Regions from separate parts of the Bradyrhizobium sp. CCBAU 53421 genome, predicted to be linked through region 1. Evidence: predicted binding sites of a transcription regulator. Region 1 holds the regulator's gene; each other region holds the start of a gene.
The links. Region 1 encodes LexA, which represses DNA repair genes until DNA is damaged. Its sites were predicted from a motif close to TGTTCNNNNTGTGTTCNG; they were not measured.
Positions count from the first base shown of each region.

Region 1 (4,201 bases):
CGGACGTGCTGGTCTCCGCCGACGGCCGCAATGTCGCGGTGCGGGGCGGCGACGGCCGGCTGCATCTGATGCACAGCGCCAAGGACGCCTTCCTCATCAAGGAGTGGCTGGCGGCGGACGCCGATGCGAGGACCGCTATGGACGCCTCGCTCGCCGAGGGTGTTTCCTGCGATCCGGGCGGCTGCGTGACGCAGGGGCCCGGCGGCGCCTTCGTCGCGCTGGTGAGCCGGCCCGAGGCGCTGGCTGATGATTGCGAGCGCGCGGCGCTGATCGTGACGGCGCGGCCGGCGCCGAAGGATTGCGCGGCCTCGGTGATCGACGCCGAGCGGTTGCGGCGCCACGGCGCGCTGGTGCTCCGGCGTATCAGGGACGGCTACGCCGTCGATGCGGTCAAGCCCGGCGGGATCGACCGGCCGTGGTCGCCGGCGGTGCCCGGTGATGGCGAGAGCGAGACCACGCTGCGCGCGCCGGCTGCCGCGCCACGGCCCGCCGTGGATGCGACGCCGGCCGAGACCGATCTGCAGGGCGAGGATTAGCCGTTGTCGGGTGAGGGTCCGGTCGGCAGCTCGAACAGGCCGAGATGGAACTCGTCGGAGTCGGGGCCGGCATCGGGCTTCTTGACGAGGGTGAAGGAAGCCTCCGGGAATTGCTCCCAGACCTTCAGGTCATCAGCCGTCACGGTCAGCCAGCCGAACCGGAACATGTAGCGGCCCGGCTCCGTGACGCGTCCAGCCTTTTGCCATGTGACCTTGTCGACCACTGAGCAGGTTTCCGTTGAGCAGGTTTCCGTGAGTGCACGTCCTCCGTGCCCAATGATGCGCCAAGCCGGCCGCCGACGCAAATCTCCTGCCGCGCCCCGGAACCCGGCGTCCGGGGTCGCTCGAAATCGCTCAAGGTCACCCGCCGCCGGATCGCTCATTCCGCGGCGACGATGCGCTCAACCCAAAAACAGCGACGCAAATGCGGAGGGCCGCCGCTCCACAACCTTCGGCTTCTGCTCGACCGGCGGATGCAGTGCCGGCAGTTGCAGCACGCTGACGCGTTGTCCCTCGACCAATTGGGTCACCAGCACATGGCTGCCGTCGGGGAATTCGACCGCGTCGTGATGGCGATCGGGAACGTCGGGCTCGACTTCGTTGAACACGCCGACGCGGAAGTTCATCGTCTTGGTCCAGATCCAGCGGCTGTCGTAGCGAACGTTCTCGGCGAAAGCGAGCTCGGTGCCCGGCAGCATGCAGACCGCGACCGTGGGATCATTCTCCGAAGCAAAGCCGCGGGTCGACGTGCCGCGGAAAGTCGTGGTGATCAGCGTCTCTCCAACAATGGCGGGGCGCGACGCCACGGCGTGCAGACTATAGTCACACATCGGATGGCTCCTCTGTTCGAGGGTAGCGACCCGTGCCTCTCCTTGAGGCATAGGGCCTCTACCAGAGTGGACGATAACGAACGAGTGTCTCCTCGTTTCTGGGCGATTGTACGACTGCTCGACGAACGCCCCGATCACAAACACGCGACGCTGCGTGGGAGGTATCGGAGCGCATCGGGCAGGCGGCACGTTACGCCATCTATCAAGGAACGATTCCGATGTGTTGCTCGTTCCTCGCCGCCGCAAGTATTTGAAATCAGTATTTGCGATAGAGGCCGATCAGCTTGCCCTGGATGCGGACCCGGTTCGGCGGCAGGATGCGCACCTCATAGGCGGTGTTGGCCGGCTCCAGCGCGATCGATGCACCGCGGCGGCGAAAGCGCTTCAGGGTGGCTTCCTCCTCGTCGATCAGCGCCACCACGATGTCGCCGGTGTTGGCGACGTCGTTGCGCTGGATCAGCGCCATGTCGCCGTCGAGGATGCCGGCATCGACCATCGAGTCGCCGCGCACTTCCAGCGCATAATGCTCGCCGGCGCCGAGCATGTCGGGTGGTACGCTGATGGTGTGGCTGCGGGTCTGCAGCGCCTCGATCGGCGTACCGGCGGCGATCCGGCCCATCACGGGGACCGCGACCGGACGGTTGCCGTCGTCCTCGGCAATCGGCGGCGTGCTGGTGCGCTTGCCGAGGGTGCCTTCGATGACGCTCGGCGTGAAGCCGCGGCGGCCGTTGCTGCCGCCGGCCGACAGCTCGGGCAGCTTGATGACTTCGATAGCGCGGGCGCGGTTGGGCAGGCGGCGGATGAAGCCGCGCTCTTCCAGCGCAGTGATCAGGCGGTGGATACCGGACTTCGAGCGCAGGTCGAGCGCATCCTTCATCTCGTCGAAGGAGGGCGGCACGCCGGCCTCTTTCAGACGTTCGTTGATGAAACGCAGAAGTTCGTACTGTTTGCGCGTGAGCATCTCGAGTATTCCCCCGGTTGATAGCGTCGTTCGATTCCGAGACTCTTCAGGTGGGACCCGCAGGCGGGGCTGACCTCAGGAGCGCGGTGCTCGTTGCAAGCGCTCCCTGGTGGTCTCCCGTTTGTAGACACCAGTACTCGAAACAAATCATGAACGGACACTATATGTTCGATATGTGTTCCGCAACCACTTAATTTCAGGTGAACGCGTTCTGCAACGCGCAATCGGCGAGCCGCGAAAGTCTCATTCGGGCAGCGTCAGGATCTCGCATTCGCTGCCTTGAACAGCGGCCGGCGCAAACGGCGGACGCACGAGAAGTGCCCGTGCCGCAGCGAGATTCCCGAGCAGCGACGAGTCCTGCTGCATCACAGGCGTTGCGATCAGCGTGCCGTCCTCGCGCGTCTCGAGACGCGCGCGCAGATAGTCCTCGCGCTGGTCGTTGGCAGCGAGGTCGCGGCCGAGCAGGGCGCTCGCGCGGCGATGATGAATCATTTTTCGGCCGCTCAGCGCCCGAATCAACGGCACCAGAAACAGGAAGGCGCAGACATAGGACGACACCGGATTGCCGGGCAGGCCGATCACCCGCAGCGCCCCTAACCGGCCATGCATCATCGGCTTGCCGGGCCGCATCGCGATCCGCCAGAACGCCATATCGACGCCTTCGGCCTCCAGCGACTGCTTGACCAGGTCGTGGTCGCCGACCGAGGCGCCGCCGGTCGTGATCAGGATGTCGGCGCCGGTTTCCCGCGCCCGGCGGATGCCTGCGGTGGTGGCGTCCACCGTGTCGGCGGCAATCCCGAGATCGACGGTCTCGGCGCCCTCGGCGCGGGCCAGCGCCCGCAGCGCGTAGCCGTTGGAATAGACGATCTGGCCGGGGCCGGGCTGCGAGCCCGGCATCACCAGCTCGTCGCCGGTCGCCAGCACCGCGACCTTCGGGCGGCGGCGCACCGCGAGCTCCGCATAGTTCATGGCGGCCGCAAGCGACAGCGCGCGGTCGGAGAGGCGGCTGCCGGCGGCGAGCAGCACGTCGCCCTCACGGAAGTCGACACCGGCCGGGCGGATGTGCCGTCCGGCGGCAGCTAGCTCGGTGATCGTGATGTGGTCGCCCTCGACGGCGGTGTCTTCCTGGATGATGACGGCGTCGGCCCCGTCAGGGATCACGCCGCCGGTGAAGATCCGCACCGCTTCGCCGGCGCCGACCGTGCGCTCGAATGGCCGTCCGGCCGCGACTTCGCCGATCACCCGGAGGCGGGCCTTCAGGTCAGCCGCGTCGGTCGCGCGCACGGCATAGCCGTCCATCGCCGACATCGGCTGCGGCGGCTGGGTGCGGCGCGCGGCGAGGTCGCGCGCCAGGGTGCGATGGTAGGCGGCATCGAGCGCGACCATCTCCTCCGGCAGCGGTTCGGCGCCGGCGAGGACGGCGGACAGGGCATCGGCAACCGGCATCAGGGCCACGCTCGGAGCTCCTCAATTCCTAATGTTCAATACCAAGTGCAGTCAGAGCCCTCGCCACGTCATCCGTCGATGTCACGTGGATGGCATGAAGGCCGCGCGCCCGCGCGCCTTCGATGTTGGCGGCCAGGTCGTCGAAGAACAGCATCCGCGACGCCGGCACGCCGATGGCTTTTACCACATGATCGTAGGCCTCGGCGTCGGGTTTGCGAAAGCCGATCGTCGAGGACAGGAAGACGGTGCGGAAATGGCTGAGCAGCTCGGCATGGAGCACCGAGAAATGCGCGACGTGGGCCGGATTGGTGTTGGAGAAGGCATCGAGCGGCATCCGCTCCGAGGCCGCCGCGAGCAGGCGCGCAATCCCCGGCATCTCGCCGGTGAAGATCGCATTCCAGCCTTCCAGGAACTGCGCGTCGGTGATC
Region 1 is NZ_CP030047.1:4,865,795-4,869,995, forward strand. It holds gene XH92_RS23260 (ComEC/Rec2 family competence protein) at 1-536, shown strand, start outside; gene XH92_RS23265 (hypothetical protein) at 533-760, opposite strand; gene XH92_RS23270 (hypothetical protein) at 938-1,366, opposite strand; gene lexA (transcriptional repressor LexA) at 1,623-2,327, opposite strand; gene glp (gephyrin-like molybdotransferase Glp) at 2,571-3,782, opposite strand; gene XH92_RS23285 (HAD family phosphatase) at 3,802-4,201, opposite strand, start outside.

Region 2 (4,201 bases), 1.6 Mb from region 1:
ACAGCGCCGGGGTGGCGCGCTGCAGGACGATCTTGAGGATGTAGAGCAGGCCCGCGGCGAGCGCGAAGCCGAACAGCGGCGACAGCAGCAGCGCCTTGGCGATGTTGGTCGCCTGCGACCAGTCAACGCCCGAGGTGCCGTCACGGCCGCGCAGCAGCGCGTTGGTGATGCCGACGCCCATGATCGAGCCGATCAGGGTGTGCGAGCTCGAGGCCGGCAGGCCGAGCCACCAGGTGCCGAGATTCCAGATGATGGCGGCGATCAAGAGCGCGAACACCATGGCAAAGCCGGCGCTGGAGCCGACCTGCAGGATCAGTTCGACCGGAAGCAGCGAGACGATGCCGAACGCGACGGCGCCGCTCGAGAGCAGCACGCCGAACAGGTTGAACATGCCCGACCAGACCACGGCGATATGCGCCGGCAGCGAGCGGGTGTAGATCACGGTGGCGACCGCGTTGGCGGTGTCGTGGAAGCCGTTGACGAATTCGAAGCCGAGCGCGATCAGCAGCGCAACGAACAGCATGATGTAGGGCAGGAACGACGTGACGCGCGTGCCGGTGGCGTCGACGTCGGCATAGATGCTGTAGGCAACGAACAGCAGCGCGGCCGCGACCACGCCCAAATAAATGATCCCCGTCATGGGGTGGAAGCCTTTGTCGAGGTCCGGCCCCTTTTTCAAGGCGGGCTCGATCGAGCCGGGTAACGCCATATCGCTCATGGTAAACTCCTGTCCCAATGCCTCCGATTTTGATCGATGCATATGACAGGCAATTGAAATCCGCCCCGTGAAATGAGGCGGCCGCCAGCGACGGTGGACATCGCGCCGAATTCTTGTGCAACGCATTGAAGGCTCACGCGCCTTCGCGGCCTCGTGGCAATCTTCAGCAACAGACGATCGCCGGTCGCATAACGATCGTGACTGAATTCACCACCCGGGTTTCGTGGAGCGAGACGTGTGAGAGGTGAGGATGTCGGCAGCGAGGCGTCGGGCTCGCGAGGCCAGATCACCGGCAATCCAGGTCACCGGGAATCTATGCCATCAGGAGTCTTGGCAACCAAAGACGGCGCGCGTGAGCGCGCAAGGGAGGAGTGAGTGAGGAAGGGGAGGCTCCGAGATGAGGTGGCGCGCCGCACGATTGGGGCTAGCAAACCGCGCAGCGCGCCCGCCTCAAGGTACGTCATGGCGTGAACATGACGCCCGATACCTGCGGAACACGTCACCGTACCACGGATCAATTAAAGGTTGTAGGTATTTGTCAGCGTTTGGAAACAATTTCACGTTGAAGTGTGGTTCCCGGTTCCGCTGGATTGGCGAAACTCAGGCCGCGCGGGCCGCATTGCGCAACTGATCTGCGGCGATTTTCAGGTCGTCGATAAAGCGCTGATATTCCAGCGCCTTGGCTTTCTCGTCGGGCAGCCGCAACAGATAGGAGGGGTGCACGGTGACGAGCACCTTGGTTCCGTCGTGATCGATCAGGCGGCCGCGGTTCTTGTTGATCGGAGTGATCTTGCCGAGCACGCTCTGTGCTGCGGTTGCGCCGAGCGCCACCACGAGCTCCGGCTTGATGGCGGCGAACTCGCGTTCGTACCACTGACGACAGGCGCGGATCTCCGGCGTGTTCGGCTTCTGATGCAACCGGATCTTGCCGCGCGGCACGAACTTGAAGTGCTTCACCGCGTTGGTGATGTAGACCGTGGCACGCGCGATGCCGGCGTCCTCGAGCGCGCGATCGAGCATCTGCCCGGCCGGTCCGACAAAGGGATGGCCTGCGAGATCTTCCTTGTCGCCGGGCTGCTCGCCGACCAGCATCAGCGTCGCGCTTTGCGGTCCTTCGCCGAACACGGTCTGGGTCGCGTCCTTCCATAGCGGGCAGGCGCGGCAACCGGCAGCTTCTTCGCGCAGGGCAGCAATCGTGTCGTGAGCTTGCAAGTCTTTGGTTTGCAAGTCTTGGATCTGCTTGTCTCGCTTGCGGGGCATCGGCGTATCCTGCGGCTTCCGCGGCTCAGTCGCCTTGCGTGCGATGAAGGGGCCGCTGGTCATGCGCATGGCGTCTTCGATCAGCGGTTTAATGATCGAGTCCTCGGGCAGGTTCCTCCAATAGGCCTGCGGCGTCTCCATCACTTTCAGCCGCGCGGGATTGAACAGGCCGTTGTCATGACGCCGCCAGGCTTCCTCCAGCCGATCCTCGCTCGGCACCTCGGATTTGGCGACGCCCGGCGAGATCGAGATCGCGTGCCCGTCCCAATGGGCGCAAACGTCGGGGGTCAGGATCGACCACGGCATGTCGGCGAAGCGGCCGGCGAAGAACGGTGCGGCGAACTCGACGATGCGGTGCTCGGGCTCGAACCAGGCGACGTAATGCGCCGTCCGCTCGCGTCCGATCTCGCGGAAGCGAAGCTGCGCGTGCATCCTGTCGATGTCGCCATAGACCGCGCGCGCCATCGCGTGGACCTCGGCGACGTCGGGGTCATCAGTCGCGCCGAGCAGATCGTGATGGCTGCGCAGCCGCCACAGCAGGCGATAGAGCAGGGCGAAGCGCGCGTCATTGCGATGCAGGATCGCGGTCCTTGCGAGCTCGACGAAGATCGCGGGGACGTTGAACTGCGCCTGCGGCACGTCAGGCAATTCATTCACGCAGGATGCCGGCGACAATTCGTCGTCCTTGCGTACGGTCCACGTGACCTCCGCAGGCTTCACGTCATTGATCGCCAACCGCCGCGCGGCCTTGCGCCAGCCCTCGAAATCGGTGTCGTTGTCGAGCACGATGATACGCATGCGATTGCTCCGTTTCCGTCACGCTGTCATTTCCGGGGCCTTCCGCGCCTGGCTTGCGGAAGAGCGGGGCCCGTCTGCTTTGGCGGCTGCTGAATCCCATTGATTCCACTGATGAATCGATGAGCTCACCAATCCGATTGACTCCGCGGGCCCTGTTAGCTTTATATTAGAACATATCATGAACAACTGAACCAGTCCCTGGTTCTCTGTTCTGGTCAGTGACGGCCTCAAATTTTGATTGGGAAGGAGCGGCGCAATGAATGGCGCACGCACGGGTACGCTTGCGTCTCTGCGCGGCAGCATCGCGCGCATCGAGGCGCCATCGGAGGCGGCGATGCCGAACCGCATCGCGCTCGGCCACACGAGCGCGGACGCGATGCTGCGCGGCGGGCTTGCGCCGGCCGCGCTGCACGAGGTGTTCGCGGCCGGCCATCAAGGCGGCGCGGCGACCGGCTTCATCGCGGGGCTCGCCGGACGGATATCAGCGCGCAAGCCGCTGGTCTGGGTGCGGCAGGATTTTTCCGATCGCGAGAACGGCGCGCTGTCGATGCGCGGGCTCGCCGAGCTCGGCCTCGATCCGCGCCTCCTGGTCACGGTGCGCGCCGCCGATGTCGATGGCGCTCTGCGCACTGCGGCCGACGCGCTCGCCTGCGATGCGCTCGGCGCTGTCGTGCTCGAGATCTGGGGCGATGTGCGCCAGCTCGATCTCGTCGCCAGCCGCAAACTGACCCTGGCCGCACAGGCCTCCGGCGTCACCGCGCTGGTGCTGCGGATCGCGGCCACGCCGATCCCCTCGACTGCGGAGACGCGCTGGATCGTGCGCGCGGCGCATTCGCCGCCCGGCAATGCCGCAAGCGCCTGGGGCGCGCCGCGCTTCGAGGCCGAACTCGTGCGCAACCGTCATGGCCCGGTCGGGCGATGGATCATGGAATGGAAATGTGATGAGTGCCAATTCAGTGAACCGTCGGCGTATCCTCAGCCTGTGGCTGCCACGCCTGCCCATCGACCGCATCAAGCGCAAGCTCGCGCAGGACATCGCCTCGCAAGCTGATGCGCGGGAGGTGGATGAACTTTCAAGTGAGGCGAGCACATTGGTCGGGCTCTCTCCCCCCTTGCGGGGGAGAGTTGGAGAGAGGGGTACCACAGACGCCGGCGTATGCGGCTCACCCCTCTCCCTAACCTCGAGAGCGAGCTCCGCTCGCCTCGGACCCCGCAAGGGGGGAGGGAACCCATCTGCCCATGCGTCCCTTACGAATAGCAACGTCCTCCCCAGCGTCGTGGTCGCAAAGGACCACAACGCCATCCTGCTGCACGCCGTCGACGAGGCGGCGGTGCGGGCCGGGCTGTCGATCGGGCTGCCGCTCGCCAATGCGCGGGCGATCTGCCCGGAGCTCACGGTCTACGACGCCGATCCCGCCGCCGATC
Region 2 is NZ_CP030047.1:6,479,731-6,483,931, reverse strand. It holds gene XH92_RS30645 (inorganic phosphate transporter) at 1-718, opposite strand, end outside; gene XH92_RS30640 (UdgX family uracil-DNA binding protein) at 1,319-2,776, opposite strand; gene XH92_RS30635 (ImuA family protein) at 3,033-3,827, shown strand; gene XH92_RS30630 (DNA polymerase Y family protein) at 4,054-4,201, shown strand, end outside.
Region 2: a site for LexA is predicted at 2,944-2,961, ahead of XH92_RS30635 (ImuA family protein). Genes of this name have one in related genera too.

Region 3 (4,201 bases), 680 kb from region 1:
GAAGCATTCGGACGAGCGGGTTGTCAGAACCCGCGACAGGCGGGAAAGGCAGACGCGCGATGCGCAAGATGATGATGACGACTGCGGCGGTCGTGACGTTCGCCGTCGCCGGCGCGGCTCTCTGGCCGACAGCAAAGCCCGATGTCGCGCAGTTCGGCGACAGCGTCTACGAGACGATCTGGGTCTGGCGCATTCCCGCCTATGCGAGCAATCCGTCCTGGCGCGTTCGCTGGAGCTGGAGCGATCCGCTGCGCGCGCAGGCAAGATGCTGCCGGGCCCTGCCGACGGCCCTAGTGCCGCGCGAGAATTCTCCGCTGCTGCTGTCGGTGCGAGACATCCGCGCCTGAACGCGGCCACCGATCGCGCCGCCAGCATTTGATTCAAATTCTCGCTGTAGTTGAACTTACTTTTTATCCTTAACCAGAAACCCGATCTTTGATTTACATCTGCAAGATGCGGTTTACCTTGTCTCCGCGAACACAGCGGATTCAGGGACGACAACAAGATGCGCCAGTTAAGCCTCACGCTGTCGTTGACCGTCTTTCTCGCAGCACCAGCCTTGAGCGTTGCCGCCGACGATCCGAAACCGAACCAACCGGGTTCCGCTCCCGCCGTTGACCGAGTCGCCTGTTCCCTGCAACCAAAAGCTGAGGAACCGTCCGATCCGTCCTCGACCTCGGCGATCCCTCGCACTGAAAAATTCGTCGCGCGGGACCATTTCAAGGAGAACATCGCCTCGAGCGCGCCGGTGAAAATCTCCTGGCTCGGTGCGACCTTCGCGCAACGTTTCACGAACAAGGTCGAGGACGAGACCGGCAGCGCATCGTTGCAGACCTTCGTCCTGAGCGCTGCCTCGAGCGACAAGGACATCCTCGCCAGGCTCGGTCAGAGCCACGAGAGCCGGCTGGCCGACGTCTGGTGCAGATTGCAGCAGCAGCCCAACGGCAACGGCGGCCCGCTGGAGACCAACGCCAGGCCGAACGTGTTTTACGTCCGCGATGTCGCGGGAGAGCTTGGTGCCGTCGACGTGCTCTGGGGCGGCGTCGGATGGGAGATCGGCGCAAGCCCGGTCGGAGACAAGCCGCGATGGCCGGCCGGAACACGGGTGTTCTCGCGCTGATTGCCGTGGTGCCGACAGGCGTTCCCTCGATCATCGACGGCGCGCGGCGTTGAGATAGTCTGCAACAGAAAGTGTTGCGCGCATGGTGGCCCGGTCCTGCTAGGACGTCGTCGTCTGCTTGGGGGCTGGGAATCGTGGGCGCATTGATCTTCGACTTCGACGGCGTGATCGCCGACAGCGAGGCCATCGCCAACACCGTACTGGCGAAGGCCGTCAGTGATCTCGGCCATCCATCCACGCTCGATCAGGCGCTCAGTCGCTATTCCGGCAAACGCTGGGTCGACGTCATCGCCGAGATCGAGGCCGCCATCGGACGACCTGTGCCGACCGATTTCCAGAGCGCGTTCAACCGCGCCACGCTGGACCGGCTTCGCAGCGACCTCAAGGAGGTCAGCGGTGCCACCGACTTCATCCGAAAATTCTTCGGCATCCCGCGATGCATCGCCTCGTCGAGCTCGATGGAACGCCTGCAATTGTGCCTCTCGGTGCTCGGACTGGAAGCGGAATTCGACGGCCACATCTTCAGCGCCGACATGGTCGCGCGCGGCAAGCCGCATCCGGATATCTTCCTGCTCGCCGCCGAGAAGCTCGGCGCAAGGCCCGGCGAATGCCTGGTCATCGAGGACAGCGCCGGCGGCATCAAGGGAGCGGTCGCGGCCGGCATGACCGCCATTGGCTTGTGCGCCGCCAGCCACATTCGCGACGGTCACGACGTCAAACTGCGCGACGCGGGCGCGGTACATCTGGCGAATTCGTGGCGCGAGGTCGAGGAGATTGCGCGGCAATTCTTCCGGATGGCGGGCTGATCGATCTGACGTGTCGCCCGAATCTTGCTTTCATGTTAGGCAGCCGAGCATCGGCGACAGCGATCGCCAGCCCTCCGGCATGACCATTTGAACATGCAATCCTTCAAGCTCTCGCTGTTTGCGGACTATTTCCAGTTCTACATCCAAGATGAACCTGCGGACGGCAATCTTTCCGAAGCGTGGACGCCGGAAACGACCGATCGACTGCTGGCGACGGCGCCGGGGACGGTCGGGATTGGCACGGTTCGGAACATGGACGTTCCAGTCGGGGTTGAAATTCTCGACGCCGAGCCGGACGCCGATTTCACCAAGTGGGATCACGTTGTCGAAGCCAGCCTGGACGTCGCGTCCGGCCGCATCGTGATCGCCGGCTGCACCGATTATTTTCCCGACGCGCAGCGCATCGAGGTCGCGCCGGGAAGCTATCGCGTGCGCGTCTCTTACGGCGCACTCGACACGTCGTCGGCGAACGGCCTGGAGCGAGACGATCACTACCGCCTGCAGCTATGGCAGGCGCCCGCGATTGAAGTTCGTGTCCTGAAAGAGCGCAGAGGATAACCCAGACTTGCTTCTGTCGAACACGCGTTGCGCGGCGCGCGGCCTCGCCATGCTGCTGCATTCAACTGGACATGCGCACACCGATGTTCTACGTTTGTTCTAAACCGTATTGAGCGGAAATGGCCAAATCCACCCTCTCCTTCGTCTGCCAGAACTGCGGCGCGGCGTATAATCGCTGGCAGGGCAAGTGCGATTCCTGCGGCGAGTGGAACACGCTGGCCGAGGAAGACACCACGGGCTCGGTGCCGGTCTCGATCCGCAGCAAGCGGAAGGGACGGACGTTTGCGCTGGAATCGCTGTCCGGCAAAACCCAGGACGCGCCGCGGCTGTCGTCCGGCATGACCGAGCTCGACCGCGTCACCGGCGGCGGCTTCGTCCGCGGCTCGGTGCTCTTGGTCGGCGGCGATCCCGGCATCGGAAAATCCACCCTGCTGACCCAGGCAACCTCCATGATGGCGCGCGCCGGCCATCGCGCGGTCTATATCTCCGGCGAAGAGGCGGTCGCGCAGGTGCGGCTCCGCGCCGAGCGGCTCGGGCTCGCGGATGCGCCGGTGCAGCTGGCGTCCGAAACCTCGGTCGAGGACATCGTCTCGACGCTGTCGGAAGGCGCGGTGCCGCGGCTGATCGTGATCGATTCGATCCAGACCATGTGGACCGACACCGTCGAATCCGCGCCCGGCACCGTGACCCAGGTCCGCGCCTCGGCGCAGGCGCTGATCCGCTTCGCCAAGAAGACGGGCGCTGCGATCATCCTGGTCGGCCATGTCACGAAGGACGGCCAGATCGCCGGTCCCCGCGTGGTCGAGCATATGGTTGACGCGGTGCTGTCGTTCGAGGGCGAAGGCTCGCAGCAGTTCCGTATCCTGCGCTCGGTGAAGAACCGGTTCGGCGCGACCGACGAGATCGGCGTGTTCGAGATGACCGGGCTCGGGCTGCGCGAGGTTACCAACCCCTCCGAATTGTTCCTCTCCGAGCGCGAGCTCGGCAGCCCTGGCACCGCGGTGTTCGCCGGCATCGAGGGCACCCGCCCGGTGCTGGTAGAGTTGCAGGCGCTGGTGGCGCCGACTTCGCTCGGCACCCCGCGCCGCGCCGTGGTCGGCTGGGACCCGAGCCGGCTGTCGATGGTGCTGGCGGTGCTGGAAGCGCATTGCGGCGTCAAATTGTCCGGACATGACGTCTATCTCAATGTCGCGGGCGGCCTGCGCATCCAGGAACCGGCCGCCGACCTTGCCGCGGCGGCCGCGCTGGTCTCCTCGCTGGTCAATGCGCCCTTGCCGACGGATGCGGTCTATTTCGGCGAGATTTCGCTCTCCGGCGCAATCCGCCCGGTGGCGCAGACCCCGGCCCGGCTGAAGGAGGCCCTGAAGCTCGGCTTCGGCCGCGCCATCCTGCCCGAATCGGCCCGCGGCGATGGCGGCGGCGATACCGGGCTCACCCTCAACAGCGTCGGTAATCTGACCACGCTGGTCGCCGAAATTGCGGCGCGCGGTACGCCAAGAGGCGGACGCGCTGCGCCAAGGGACGACCAGGACGGCTCTGGAGGCGCTGAATCGGCTGGGAAAAATGCCACACCGGCCCGATTCCGACGCGACAACAGCTAAAGCAGGCGTGACGTATCAGCCCCTCGCCGCTATACATCCGCCGCGCGGGACAGGTGGTGTTGCGGCCTTGCCGGATGCCCCCCGATGCGCCTCAGTTAGGACGGCACCGACTTTGC
Region 3 is NZ_CP030047.1:5,544,077-5,548,277, forward strand. It holds gene XH92_RS26555 (hypothetical protein) at 60-347, shown strand; gene XH92_RS43170 (hypothetical protein) at 749-1,120, shown strand; gene XH92_RS26565 (HAD family phosphatase) at 1,255-1,926, shown strand; gene XH92_RS26570 (hypothetical protein) at 2,020-2,484, shown strand; gene radA (DNA repair protein RadA) at 2,604-4,085, shown strand.
Region 3: a site for LexA is predicted at 2,569-2,586, ahead of radA (DNA repair protein RadA). Genes of this name have one in related genera too.